2 regions of the Planococcus sp. 11815 genome follow, and region 1 is predicted to be linked to the other one. Evidence: riboswitches for the same ligand, from Rfam matches in the RefSeq annotation. Region 1 holds a riboswitch; the other holds the start of a gene.
The links. A riboswitch is a leader RNA that binds a small molecule or an ion and turns the genes downstream of it on or off. The one in region 1 is predicted to bind cobalamin.
Positions count from the first base shown of each region.

Region 2: it holds a riboswitch for cobalamin, as region 1 does, so the genes downstream of both, M1Q06_RS13485 (ABC transporter substrate-binding protein) here and M1Q06_RS15675 (cobyric acid synthase) in region 1, are expected to answer to the same signal.

Region 1 covers NZ_CP096991.1:3,119,270-3,126,604, reverse strand. The annotation lists gene M1Q06_RS15685 (3-isopropylmalate dehydrogenase) at 1-286, shown strand, start outside; gene M1Q06_RS15680 (hypothetical protein) at 715-1,302, opposite strand; cobalamin riboswitch at 1,771-1,955, shown strand; gene M1Q06_RS15675 (cobyric acid synthase) at 2,061-3,581, shown strand; gene M1Q06_RS15670 (cyclophilin-like fold protein) at 3,862-4,380, shown strand; gene M1Q06_RS15665 (DapH/DapD/GlmU-related protein) at 4,470-5,042, opposite strand; gene M1Q06_RS15660 (SDR family oxidoreductase) at 5,074-5,808, opposite strand; gene M1Q06_RS15655 (LysR family transcriptional regulator) at 5,932-6,813, shown strand; gene M1Q06_RS15650 (GAF domain-containing sensor histidine kinase) at 6,888-7,335, opposite strand, start outside.
Region 2 covers NZ_CP096991.1:2,680,895-2,688,229, forward strand. The annotation lists gene M1Q06_RS13480 (FecCD family ABC transporter permease) at 1-793, opposite strand, end outside; gene M1Q06_RS13485 (ABC transporter substrate-binding protein) at 786-1,763, opposite strand; cobalamin riboswitch at 2,111-2,292, opposite strand; gene argS (arginine--tRNA ligase) at 2,337-3,998, opposite strand; gene M1Q06_RS13495 (DUF1934 domain-containing protein) at 3,995-4,405, opposite strand; gene speB (agmatinase) at 4,989-5,861, opposite strand; gene speE (spermidine synthase) at 5,863-6,696, opposite strand; gene M1Q06_RS13510 (YwhD family protein) at 7,125-7,335, opposite strand, start outside.

The sequences.
Region 1 (7,335 bases):
CTTTTTCTTAATACTTCTGGTTTTCTTTATAATTGTCGCAAATATTATTGGGTTTAAAGGCTATAAGAAAAAGAAAAATCTATATTCTGTAGCGTTTACAATACTATTATTAGCGATATTATTTGGGACAATCGGCGGTGCACTGGCACTATTTCTTATTCGTGATGCTTTTGCAATATTTTATGGCATGCAAGTAGGTTACTGTCTCTTAATAAATAGTTTCATCGTTTTTATAATTGCGATTGTAGCAACTTTAATAAAAAACTATAACAGTAGAAAAATATAATTTAAAAAAGCATAGAACTAAGTCGTACTTATCTGGGATAAGAAATAATAAGGTAATTAAAAGAGTAAATGTAACTTAATATAAATTAATTTGCATTCACATATTAAACCTTTCTTAGAAGGGATGAACCAATTGAAGTACTTAATATTAACAATAATAATTGCTCTATTATGGGTATTAGCATCAGCTATCGGTATTAATTCGATCATTTTTTTCCCGAATGCAATTGCCTGGACCACTAAATTTATTCTGCCATGGATTGCTTTATACTGGCTCATTAGACTCGTTAAAATCCAAGAAAAAAAACAGAAAAATTTCCTGATGATCTGAATATAACTTAATCTAAATCAAGTTGCATTCACATCAAAGCAAATAGAGAACGGGATACCTCCACTTTTCTATCAAGTGGAGGTATCCCGCCTTATAACTTAATTTAAATCTCTGATGACATAAAACATTTCGTAATAAAGCCCTCTTACAACTTCTTCATATTCTTCCTCAGAAAGATCCTTAGCTAAAATATTGAATTGCCAACTTGAAGCGCCTTCTTCAGCCGCCGGGTAATAGCCTAAAGAAAAGATTTCCTCATCATGGACTCTTTTGGAATAATCTGTGTAACTTATCTCATCGTCCACAAAGGGAAAGTAATAAGCTTCTGTTTGGATGAAGAAAAAGAGAACATCTGAATTTGCAAATACTTCAGTATAGGGACTATCAGCAGCCCTTTCTAAATACTCTTCCATGACGAAAAAACTATCGTATTGTTCGACTGTTTCGATACTCAACTCTTCGATCTCCACCGTACTGAAAGTGATTTTCTCTGAGTCTATTTCTGGCGGAGTGCCTAATACCCCTATCTCAAGATTTCGTCCTAGATACTCTTCTTGAGTGTCTTGTTTATTAGGCTCCACGACTTCTTGTTGTGTGTCTTCTATTTGGGAGCTGCAGGCTGATATGACGAATAAAAACAATATGACCATTGAAATCATAAAAATTCTATTTAGTTTCTTTAACAAGGTTTTGGCTCCCTTCTTAAATTTTGATTTCCATATTTTTACCTTATCATACTTTTAAAACCAGTTATACGGAGAGGTTAATCCTTGTTTTAAATGGAACTTAAGTCCAGTTAAGTTATATTCAGAATACTGACTCCAAACTTATTTTTATTATCTTCACATTAAAAGATGCGAAGGAAATAGAATAGGATAAAAATGGCCATTCCGATTTTTAGCGGAATGGCCATTTTTACTTTTTTTGACGAGCCTTGAAATGGCTTCAGGAGAAACATTACAAAAACTGATTTATTACTAGTTCTGATGTAAAGATAAGTTTCCGGACTTCTGCCAAAATCGAATGATTCAACAGTAAAACAAGCTTTCTCTTTAATTTAAACTTATCCCAAAAACTCGATGGCCACGTCACCTTCGAAAGTAAAGCTAGTGAGGAAAGAATGACTGTGTATATAATGAAAAGAAAAATAGAGTTTGAATCCAATGCATAAAGTTGCTTATGTCTTGAACATGAGTTAAAAGGGAAGCCGGTTGAATTCCGGCGCGGTCCCGCCACTGTAAGTGAGAGCCATCTGAAAAAGCCACTGAAGCGATGCTTCGGGAAGATTCAGAAGGCGATGATCACGAGCCAGGAGACCTGCCTTTATGCGGATGCCCGTTTGCTTGCAAGGACAAGCTGGGAGTCAGCCTTTTTTTCGCTGTTTTTTCTCAATCCCTTGCGGCACGCGGGGGATTTTTCTATTTTGACGAGTGGAGGGAAAAGTATGCCAGCAGTTTCGATTATGATTCAAGGAACAGCTTCCGATGTGGGGAAAAGCTTGATTTGTACAGCGCTATGCCGAATTTTTTCAGACGATGGCTTCCGTGTGGCTCCGTTTAAATCACAGAACATGGCGCTGAATTCGTTTGTGACAGAAGCAGCCGGCGAAATCGGCAGGGCGCAGGGCGTTCAAGCAGAAGCAGCCCGTATTCCGGCGACTTTTGATATGAATCCAATTTTGCTCAAGCCAAAGCAGGACATGGTGTCAGAAGTCATTGTCCATGGCCGGCACTTTATGGACATGAATGCAAAAACCTATCGCGACGATTTCTTGCAGCAAGTGATGCCGGCGGTCGAGCAGTCGATGCGCAGGCTGCAGCAGGATTTTGACGTGCTGGTACTTGAAGGTGCCGGTAGCCCTGCAGAAATCAATTTGAAGGATAAAGACATTGCCAATATGCGCATGGCCCACTTGGCAGATGCCGCCGTCATTTTAGTGGTGGATATCGACAAGGGTGGTGCGTTCGCCGCTATCGTCGGAACGCTCGCTTTGCTCGATGAATCGGAACGAATTCGTGTAAAAGGAATCATCATCAATAAATTCCGTGGCATGCGTGAGCTGCTCGATGATGGCATTGACTGGCTGGAGAAAGAAACAGGCATTCCGGTGCTCGGGGTCTTGTCTTATCTCGATGTCCAAATCGATGCAGAAGATTCTCTTGCATTGTCATCGCTGCGGTTTAAAAAACCGAAACCAGGAGAGTTTGCTGTAGATATAGCCGTCATCCGGCTCCCACGAATCTCGAATTTCACAGATATAGACCCGTTTTTCGATGAACCGGAAACGGGCGTGCGTTTGGTCGGAAAAGTCGAAGATCTCGGTACACCTGACCTGCTCGTCATTCCCGGAACCAAAAACACATTGGCTGATGCTGCGTGGCTCAAAGAAAACGGCTTTGATCGAGCGATTCAACAGCTGCACGAGCAAGGCACCAAGATCTTTGGGGTTTGCGGAGGTTTTCAATTGCTTGGGGAATCACTTTTAGATAATGAGGCGGTCGACGGGGAAGGGGGAGTGGCAAGCGGTCTTTCTTTACTGCCGGTGGACACGGTGTTTGTTGGGGATAAGAAAACCGTTTTAATGACCGGCAGGCAAGTAAAAGACGGACAGATGCTGACAGGCTACGAAATCCATTTGGGAAGATCAACTATCCGCGGGGAGACTGTGCCATTTATGCAGCTATCGGACGGCCGGATGGACGGGGCAGTCAGTGCAGATGGAAGCGTGATCGGCACATACCTCCATGGCATTTTCCATAACCGGAAATTCACGCGTGAACTAGTCAATGAATTACGAGTCAAAAAAGGGTTAGAACCATTGGAAGACGATGTGAAACCCGATGCCCAGCGAAGGGAAGAAGAGTATGATTTTCTAGCGGCACAAGTTCGCAGCCATATTAACGTGGCAGCGGTTTACCAATTACTCGGCTTATCTGCTTACGCGGCCCACAAGAGCACAATGTAAGAAGAAATGTGTTTTTCGATACTACTAGAAAATAGTGGATGGTAAAGAACAAAAAGCCGGACTTCCTCTATGGAGTCCGGTTTTTAAATTGAAGGCATTTTTAAAGATCGTATGCCCAAAACATATACCGGACTATTTGATATAGGTATTGGTCATTTGAATTCCATCGCTTTATGATGATATTGAAAATATAAAATATCTATTTAAGACGAGTAAATCAGCCTACTTAATTTAGATTCAGTAAATTTCTCCATAGTCTCAACAGGAAGGGGAAATGAAAATGAAAAAAACAGCTTTGCCATTAGGTATCATCCTCATGGCTCTTGGCTTAAGTGCTTGTGATGCGAGCGAAACGGATGAAAGAGATGCGCCGAATGCTGAAGAACAACCAAGCAACGGGGATAACCAGGAAAGGGAGGAAGCGGAGATGGCAAATCTACTTGCTTTAGAATTGCAAATAGGGAACGAAGTGTTCTCAGCACAACTTTACGAAAGCGATACAACCGAAGCATTGCTTGAATTGCTTCCGTTAACCATAGATATGGAAGATCTTCATGGAAATGAAAAGTTCTTTTATCTTTCAGAAAGGCTCCCAACAAATTCTGAGAGCCCAGGGCATATTAATGCGGGGGACATTATGCTTTACGGAGACGATTGCCTGGTATTCTTTTATGACAAGCTTTCAACTTCCCATCAATATACCCGTCTCGGCTATATCGAAAATGTGGAAAGATTTACTCAAGCGGTCGGAGAGGGGGATATCACGGTCGCTCTTGATTTCGCCGAAAATGATGGATAAAAGGCTTATATAGTTGAAGAACGCATCAAGTCCTAGACTCGATGCGTTCTTTTTATCGCTCATCCAATTAGTGAATAAATGATTCGCAGCTATTCCGTAATTTTCTTTATGGCCTTTGCTGGGACTCCTGCCACTACCGTGTTTGAAGGGACGTCTTTTGAAACGACAGCCCCTGCCGCCACAACGGCATTGTCCCCAATCGTAACACCGGGAAGGATGGTGGCGTTTGAGCCAATCCATACGTTTTCGCCGATAACTACAGGAAAGGGCATGGTGGTGCCTCTTGTTTCCAAGGGCAAGCCATGATTCAAGGTAGCGATCGAGACATTCATGCCGATCAATGAGCCATTGCCGATGGTGATGCCGCCCCGGTCCTGGAACGAACAACCGGTATTGATAAACACATTTTTACCGATGCGTATGTTCTTGCCGAAGTCCGTGTGGAACGGAGGCAAACATAGAAACGAAGCGTCGACTGGTGCGCCTGTCAGTTCAGAGAACAGCGCGACGATTTCTTCTTGGGTGTTGAAAGTTGAGTTCAACTCCACCATGATTTTCTGGGCCTGAAAACTGCTTTGCACCAATAGGCCGTGCAATTCTTTATCTGTACTTGAAATGGGGTTGCCTGCTTTGCAAAAATCGATAAATTCTTGCATCTCCATCTGAAAACCGCCTTTCCTTATCCTATTTCCTTTATACCTCTTGAGCTGTCGGGCGAATGATCATATCGCTGACCGAAACGCGGTCCGGTGTATCGATGACATAAGCGACTGCCTGGGCAATATCTTCTGCGACAAGTCCCCATTCTGATTGGGCTTGGTGAAGAGCGGCCGATACTTCTTTGTCATTGATGGTTGTATATAATTCGGTCAGGACAGCGCCCGGTGAGATAATCGTGGATTTGATGTTGTTTTCACGCTGCTCTTGTCTCAAGCCTTCCATAATGGCCCGGACAGCAAATTTGGTTCCGCAGTAAACGGCTGAATGCGGGTAGACCACATGCCCTGCCACAGAATCGGTGGAGATGATATGGCCGGATTTTTGTTCGACCATCTTCGGCAACGCCGCTGCAATGCCATTCAGCACCCCCATGACATTGATATCCAGCATGTTTTTCCATTCGTCGCGTCGCGTTTCAGCCAACGGGGCGGTCGGCATAATCCCGGCGTTATTGAACAGTACATCCAATTGACCGTACTCGGCAATCGCCAAATCAATGACTTGCTGCACTTCTTCATGATTTGATACATCAGCTTTTCTGTAGACGATGTGTGCTTCCGGCAGTGATTCCTTGATCTCTTTCAAGCGCTCTTCTCTGCGCGCTGCCAATACCAACTTGGCGCCTTTTTCGGCTAAAATTCTGGCTGTTGCTTCTCCAATGCCGCTGGATGCTCCCATAATGATAATGACTTTTCCTTCAATTGCCATGTAGAATTCCTCCTTCAAAATAATTATCTATTCGTTCCCATCATAAAATGATAGGATTCAGATATCCAATACCTATATCAAATAATCTATTATGCTTTTTGAGCATAAGAAAAGGAGGCTATTATGGAACTTCGCGTATTGCGCTACTTTATTGCGGTAGCGAAAGAACAAAACATTTCGGCTGCGGCCAAACAGCTGCATTTGTCTCAACCGACATTATCCCGGCAATTGAAAGAACTGGAAGCGGAACTGGGGACAACTTTATTTGAACGGGGAAATCGGAAAATCACCTTAACGGAAGAAGGGCTGTTCCTGTTCAATAAAGCGAAGGAAATCGTGGAATTGACCGAGAAAACCGAAGCTAATTTGAAAGGGACGAAACAAGAGATTGGCGGGGAAATTTATATTGGCGGCGGTGAAACCGAAGCGATGCGATTCATTGCGAAAGCATGCAAAGAGCTGCTCGAAAACCACTCGGGTATCCGTTTCCATCTTTACAGCGGCAACGCAGACGACATCACCGATAAATTGGAGAATGGCTTGCTGGATTTCGGTATTGTCATCGAACCGATGGACAAGCAGAGATACGATTATATAAAGCTGCCAGCGACTGACCGTTGGGGTGTATTAATGCGAAAAGACAGCCCGCTCGCACAACGTCCGTTTATCCAGCCTGAAGATTTGATGGATGAGCCCTTGCTGATTTCTCGCCAAACGGCGGTCAGCAATGAAATGTCCGGCTGGTTCGGGAAAAATATTGAGGACCTGCGTGTGGTTGGAACTTACAATTTGATCTACAACGCGGCATTGATGGTGGAAGAAAACATTGGCTATGCATTGTGTCTGGATAAGTTAGTGAATACTGGCGAAGACAGCAAACTGTGTTTTATCCCATTGCGCCCAAAACTAGAAGCGAACTTAAATATCATTTGGAAAAAGCATCAGGTTTTCTCCAGTGCAGCGAATTTGTTTTTGCAGCAACTTCGAATTCATTTACACAACTAGAGCTCTATAAATAGAAAAAAACATCAAGCTTTAATTGGCTTGATGTTTTTTCTACTTGTCGGGAAACTGAAATTTTATTTATTAGGCTCACCATCTGCCTTTGGTTCAACCGGAAGCTTCGTGAAGAAGATGGTGCCTTCGGGTCCTGTTTCGATGGTGATCGTCGCATTATGGCGTGCCGCCACCGCGTAACAGATGCCTAGGCCGAGTCCCGTGCCTTCATCTTTTGTCGTATAGAAAGGCGTGCCGATTTTGTCGATGATAGCGGGATCGATGCCGCTGCCTTGATCCTGCACTGCCAGCACCACGTAATTTTCGTTTTCCGGATAGGTGCCGATGGTCAGTGTCTGCCCTTCATCCATCGCTTCCAGTCCGTTGCGGTATAAATTGATGATCAATTGCCGGATTTCATTATGATTCAATAGTAGTTCCGGCACTTCCTGCGTGTAAATATGGATTTGTTTGTTCTGATTGGCTGTATCGATTTTGATCAATGGTGAAATATCATCAAGGATGGTGTTT
Region 2 (7,335 bases), 440 kb from region 1:
TGATGTGCGGGACGACCAAGCCAACAAAGCCGATGGTTCCAGATACTGCAACTGCTGATCCCGTCAGGACCGATCCGCCGATCAAAATCGCCATCTTGCTCTTCCTGACGTCTACACCCAAATGTTGTGCACGTTCTTCACCGAATAGCATCGCGTTTAATTCACGGCGGTAAAGCCATAAGACGAATGAACCGACAAGCACAAACGGCAGCGCCATCTGGACATAGGGCCAGCCGCGCATCGACACGCTGCCAAGCAGCCAGCCGATGATCTGCCGCAGTTCTTCACCGGTCAACGCAATCATCAAAGACATGATCGACCCCAGGAATGAACTGAAGATGATGCCGGTCAAAATAACTGTTTCCATCTTCATCGACCGGTCGACAAGCCGTGCAAAACCCATGACGGCGAGCATCGTGATCAAAGCGCCGATCATGCTGATGACCGGCAAGGTGAACAGGCCAAGAAACGGAATGGAGATGCCGAAAAAAAGCGTCATCACGGCACCGACAGCGGCACCGGACGACACTCCCAAAGTATATGGATCAGCGAGCGGGTTTTTCAGCAAGCCTTGAAAAGCTGCGCCCGCAATCGCAAGTGCCGCACCGACTAGTCCCGCAAGCACCACACGCGGCATGCGGATATTCCATAAAATATTCGCAGCTGCTTCGTCCGATGAAGGGTTCCAGATAACCGCCGGTGAAATTGGCACCGTCCCGACCGTCACTCCGAGCACTACTGCCCCGCCCAATAAAATCAGGGAGACTACATAGGCGAGTGCAGATTTACTCACTGAATGTCTCCGGATAAATCACTTCTGCCAAAGTCATCAAGCCTTCCGTCAAACGCGGGCCTGGACGCGTGACAGTATCAGGGTTCAATTCATAAATGGCATCTTCTTGCACGGCCGTCACATCTGCATAACCGCTGCGCTCTTTGATCAATTCAGCAGCATTTTCGATATAACCGCCTTCTGTGGTGATGATGATTTCAGGGTTTGCCGCAACAACTGCTTCCGGATCCATGCTGATCCAGCCTTCTTCGCCTCCTGCGACATTTTCAGCTTGAATCATTGTCAGCATTTCATGGATGAACGTACCTGTACCGGCTGTATAAAGTTCCGGTTCGCTGCCAATCTCTACGAAGACCGATTTGGATTCGTCGACACCAGCCGCCAGTTCTTCAACTTCCGCGACTTGCGCTTCCATTTCCTCGATTAACCCGTCTGCTGCTTCCACTGCGCCTGACACTTGGCCTATGACGGAAATCGTTTCATATACTTCATCAAATGTTTCTGCGTTTTCTACGACAAAGACATTCAATCCGGCATCACGCAGCTGCTGATATCCTTCAGTTCCCATGCCAAGCCCTGATTCATGGGCCAAAACGACATCCGGCTGCAGGCTGATGATTTTCTCTACATTGAATTCTTGGCCGCCGATTTTTTCTAGATCTGCTACTTCTTCCGGATAATTGTCGAAATCCGAAACGCCGACCATTTTTTCGCCCAGCCCAAGCTCATAGGCGATTTCTGTATTAGAAGGAATCATCGAAACAAATGATTCCGGTTCTTCTTCGATGACTACTTCATCGCCCATTGCATCGACTAAGGTAACCGGGAATTCCGCTTCCGCTACTTCCGACGGCGGTTCAGCCGGTGTTTCTACATCTTGATCTTCGACAGGTGCCGCTTCGTCGCCGCATCCAGCCAGTACAATTGCGGCCATTCCTGCAGCCGTCCCGAATTTCCATATATTTTTCATCCTTATTCCTCCTGGTGTTTTGTTTTTTCCCTACCAAGCGCTCGCTCGGGGGCTCACAGGATGTGAGTCAGCTAAGCGTTGCGACAGGACGTCGCGCATTTAGCTTAGCCTCCATTCAGCCGCTTACGCTTTTCTTGGTGGCTAGTTCCAGCGCCTAGCTCCTCGGGTCATAAGCCACTCTGGCTGTGCGGCAAAAAGCGCCGCTTCGCCAGATTGTCTTATACCTGTCGGAGCTGAACAGCCGCTTCCACATTTCATTAAAAAAGTCCCCTGCATAAAGGATGCAGAGGACTTACAGGACGGGTTCGCAAAAAACAAGCGCGTCCGGCCTGTCCTCGCAAGCTTTCGGTTCGGTGTTCATGAAGGCAGGTCTCCTGGCTTGTGGTCATCGCTTGCTGCGCCTTCCCGGGATCTCCTAGTGGCCTTGCAGTTTGCTCTCACATACAGTGGCGGGACCGCGCCGGAATTGCACCGGCTTCCCTTTTAACTCATGTTCTTAGACATAAGCACCTTCATGATTGCTATTCAGTTGATTTGATGACTCCATTATACACCGAAAGCTCTAGTTGTCTTCTACATTTTTTCAGGAGCTTGGACGCCGACTGTCTTCAAGGCATTTGCGAGTGTCGTCTTAACCCCTTCGATCAGGGCAAGGCGCGAACGCGTCAATTCTTCATTGCTAGCATCCAATACTTTATTGGCGTTATAGAAACTGTGGAAGTTCGACGCCAGTTCATGGATATAAGTCGTGACGCGGTGAGGCGCACGGAGTTTTGCAGCATCTGCGATGACTTGTGGGAAATCGCCGATTTTCTTCAATACTTCGATTTCCTTTTCGTCCGTCAACAGCTCCAGATGCTCAGTCGAAGCGGTGAAGTTCTGCTCCGCTGCCTGGCGCAAGATCGAGCAGATGCGCGCATGTGCGTACTGGGAATAATAAACCGGGTTTTCGTTGGACTGGGAAACGGCCAAATCCAAGTCGAAATCCATATGGGAATCGCCGGAGCGCATCGCAAAGAAATAACGGACCGCGTCTAGGCCGACCAAGTCGACCAATTCGCGCATCGTCACGGCTTTACCGGTACGTTTGCTCATTTTCATTTTCTCGCCGTCTTTATACAATTGCACCATTTGGATGATGCTCACTTCAAGCGTATCGCGGTCGTAGCCAAGCGCTTCGATTGCTGCTTTCATGCGTGGGATGTAGCCATGGTGGTCAGCTCCCCAAATATTGATGAGCTTGTCGAAGCCGCGCTGGATTTTGTCTTCGTGGTAAGCGATATCCGGCGTCAAATAGGTGTAGGTGCCATCGTTTTTGATAAGCACACGGTCTTTGTCATCGCCGAATGTTGTCGAGCGGAACCAAGTGGCGCCGTCTTCTTCGTAAATATGGCCATTGTCGCGCAGTTTTTTCAATGCCGCGTCGATCTTGCCGTTTTCGTAAAGGGAAGTTTCCGAATACCACACATCGAAATGGACGCGGAAATCGGCCAAGTCTTTCTGCAATTTCGCAAGCTCCACTTTCAAGCCGTGTTCACGGAATGCTTTATAACGTTCTTGTTCTGTCATATGAAGGAATTTATCACCGTGCTCTTCAACGAGTGCCGCAGCGATATCGATAATGTCTTGCCCGCGGTAGCCATCTTCAGGCATACTTTCACCTTTGCCAAGCGCTTCGAAATAACGCCCTTCAATCGACAAAGCCAAATTATTGATCTGGTTGCCCGCATCGTTGATGTAATACTCACGGGACACGTCATAGCCGGCAAGGTCCAGGATATTGCACATCGAATCGCCAACAGAGGAACCGCGTGCGTGACCCAGATGAAGATCGCCTGTCGGGTTCGCAGAGACGAACTCGACTTGGACGCGCTGGCTGTTGCCGGAGTTCGAGCGGCCATACTCTTCGCCTTGCTCAAGTACAGTTTTGATGACATCGTTCAAATAATCTTTTTTGATGATGATGTTGATGAAGCCAGGGCCTGCGATTTCGACTTTTTCGATATTCGCTGACTGGGTGTCCAAGTTTTCCACGATGGCTTCTGCGATTGCGCGCGGCGGCTTTTTCGCAAGACGCGTCAATTGCATGGCCACGTTTGTTGCGTAATCGCCGTTCGCTTTATCTCTCGGCGATTCCAATTGGACCTGAACCGGTTCTTCTGTAAGTCCCGCTTTTTGGACCGCTTCGGCGATCGCCTGTTTAATGTTTTGCTGTACTTGTTCTACTGCGTTCATTTGGTTCCCTCCATAAACTGTATTTCCATTTCGTATTCGCCGGCAAAATCGTTTCCGAGCGCTAAGTCATAGCGCACTTTGAAACGGCTTTCCGTCATGATGAGTTCATGTGCTTTGGTCGTGAGCATGAACGATTCTTCCCCGTGGCGCAAATTGCCGGTCTGTTCCTTATCCAACAGAAACGGCAGGCGCATCTGCAAACCTCCGCTGCGCATCACGACCGCATCCGTTTCACCGAGTTTGACCGTTGTCCGGATATCGAGATCATCTTGCCGCTCATCGTATTGCAGATAGCGGCGTCCATTTTTCACGGTCAGAACGCCTTCTGAACGCAGTTCCATCACTTGATCTTCAGCACCCGGCTGGCGGATGATCGTCGTCAATTTGATTTTCACCGATTTCTTCATGTGCATCCGCCTTTCCGATAAATAATAACCTTTTCATTATAGCCCGATTGGCGCCGTTTTTTCAATCTAATCCGAGCCAGCTCCTCCGATGCTTCTATAAATGACAAAGGGCTTTCCATTGCCGTGATTTAGTTTTAGGCAAAACAAAGCCGGCCTGTTAAATACAGGCCGGCTTTGTTTTCGTTTTTGGAATTGGAAAGGCGCTTCCGCTTTTCTTCTTGTCCAGCTCCAGCGCCCAGCTCCTCGGGGCCATAAGCCACTCTGGCTGTGCGGCAAAGAGCGCCGCTGCGCCAGATCGTCTTACGCCTGTCGGAGCTGAACAGGCGCTTTCGCTTTTCTTATTGTCCAGCTCCAGCGGCTTGCCTCTCGGGTCGTAAGCCGACTGCCCTGTGCGGCAAAGAGCGCCGCTTCGGTCATTCGTCTTACGCCTGTCGGAGCTGAACAGGCGCTTCCGCTTTTCTTATTGTCTAGCTCCAGCGCCTAGCTCCTCGGGGCCATAAGCCACTCTGGCTGTGCGGCAAAGAGCGCCGCTGCGCCAGATCGTCTTATGCCTGTCGGAGCTGGACAGGCGCTTCCGCTTTTCTTATTTAACCCAGCCAAGAATCATTTCGCGGATGAGTTTGCTTGCCGTGTTCGCTGTTTGATCGGAATGATCGTAAACTGGCGCGAGTTCAACGAGGTCGAAGCCGACGACGTTGACGCCCGATGCTGCGATGGCATGGATCGATGCGAGCAGTTCGCGCGATGTGATGCCGCCAGCATCGACCGTCCCAGTGCCTGGCGCGTGTGCTGGATCGAGCACGTCCATATCGATCGTAATGTAGACCGGACGGCCGTCGAGTGTCGGCAGTACTTGTTTCAAGGGCTCGAGCACTTCGAATTTATACAAATGCATGCCTTGCTCTTTCGCCCATTCGAATTCTTCTTTCATTCCTGAACGGATGCCGAACGAGTAGACGTTTTTCGGGCCGATGTGATCGGCAATTTTACGGATCGGCGTTGAATGCGAATATTCTTCGCCTTCATAGTTTTCACGGAGATCGGTATGCGCATCGAAATGAATGATGGCAAGATCGTCGTAGCGGCTCGCGACTGCTTTCATGACCGGCAATGACACCAAATGCTCGCCGCCCATGCCCATTGGGATTTTCCCATCAGCCAACAACGTGTGTACATAGGTTTCGATTTCGAGAAGGGATTTTTCCGGATTGCCGAACGGCAACGGGATGTCCCCTGCATCGAAGAATTTTACGTCTTCAAGTTCGCGGTCAAGGTATGGGCTGTATTCTTCCAACCCAATCGAGACTTCGCGGATTTTATTCGGGCCGAAACGCGAGCCGGGACGGTAGCTGACGGTCCAGTCCATCGGCATGCCGTAAAGGACTGCTTTCGACTCTTCGTAATTCGGATGGCTTTTGATGAATACTTTTCCTGAATAGGTTTCGTCAAAACGCATCTTATTCACCCGTCAAATCTTTCACAAATTTCGGCAAAACGAATGCCGCGTTGTGCAATTCCGGTGTGTAATATTTTGTTTCGATATCGTGGAATCGCTCAGCTGGCACTTCAAGCGGGTTGTATTTTTTCGAACCGATCGTGAACGACCACAAACCGCTCGGGTAAGTCGGGATGTTCGCGAGGTATAATTTCGTAATCGGGAAAATCTCTCTGACATCGCTTTGCACTTGCTTGATCAAATCCGGCGTGAACCACGGATTGTCCGATTGTGCCACAAAGATGCCGTCTTCTTTCAAGGCTTTCGAAATGCCAGCGTAGAAGCCTTTCGAGAACAAATTCACTGCCGGCCCGACCGGTTCAGTGGAATCGACCATGATGACGTCGAATTCATTTTCCGATTCCGCGATGTGCATGAAGCCGTCGCCGACGATTACTTCAACGCGTGCATCTTCTAAGCCGGATGCGATCGATGGCAAGAATTTTTTCGAGTACTCGATGACTTTGCCGTCGATGTCGACGAGCGTCGCTTTTTTCACGGATGGGTGTTTCAGGATTTCACGGATGACGCCGCCGTCTCCGCCTCCAACGACCAATACGTTCTCCGGGTTCGGGTGCGTGAACAAAGGCACGTGCGCCACCATTTCGTGGTAGACAAATTCGTCTTTTTCAGAAGTCATGACCATGCCATCCAAGAACAACATATTGCCCCATTCGGCTGTTTCAGCCATTTCTAAATATTGGAAATCTGTTTGTTCTGTATGAAGCGTTTTATTGATTTTCATTGTGATGCCGAAGTTTTCAGTTTGTTTTTCGGTATACCAGAATCCTGCCATGTATAATCAAACTCCTTTATTTATCAGATTGAAATCACTTTACAAAGTATAAGTGTTTTCCGCAAAAGTGCAATACTCTTTTCCGCCACTTTTCTTTACCCGATTTGGCGTGGACTATGCATGGCGGATGCGGACGAGACCCCCTTGTAAGACTTAACAGGGATTCTGTTTTCATGCATGCAAAAAGGCTTTCTGCAAAGGGAATCGATTCCCTGCACAGAAAACCTTTTTGGCCTGATGGTCGCGGAGAAAGTGACATGAGGCATTGGGCTTGGGTTTGTCGCAATGGCTCATAGCACTTGCCCGCTATCAGGTGTCCTAGCTTTCTAGTTGAAAAGCTGTACTCTCAGTTTACTTTTTTTTCGGCTCAACTTCAACTGCCGGAAGAACCGAATTTCATCTTTCACATTTCGTTCAAAAATCCAGCCTTATTGTGACAAATCATTGTGCAATTGTTCTAAGCTGCGCTCCCACATTTCAGGGTTGTGGGTCTTCAAATACTCGGCGAGCACTTTTTTCGACGGTGCGTCCATATGGTCGACGAGGATTTTCCGCTTCATCGACTTATCCATCAAATTGACGTGGTCCGCCAAGATTTTGTAGCCACGCCGCTTCTCGCGGTTGACGACCATTTCACAT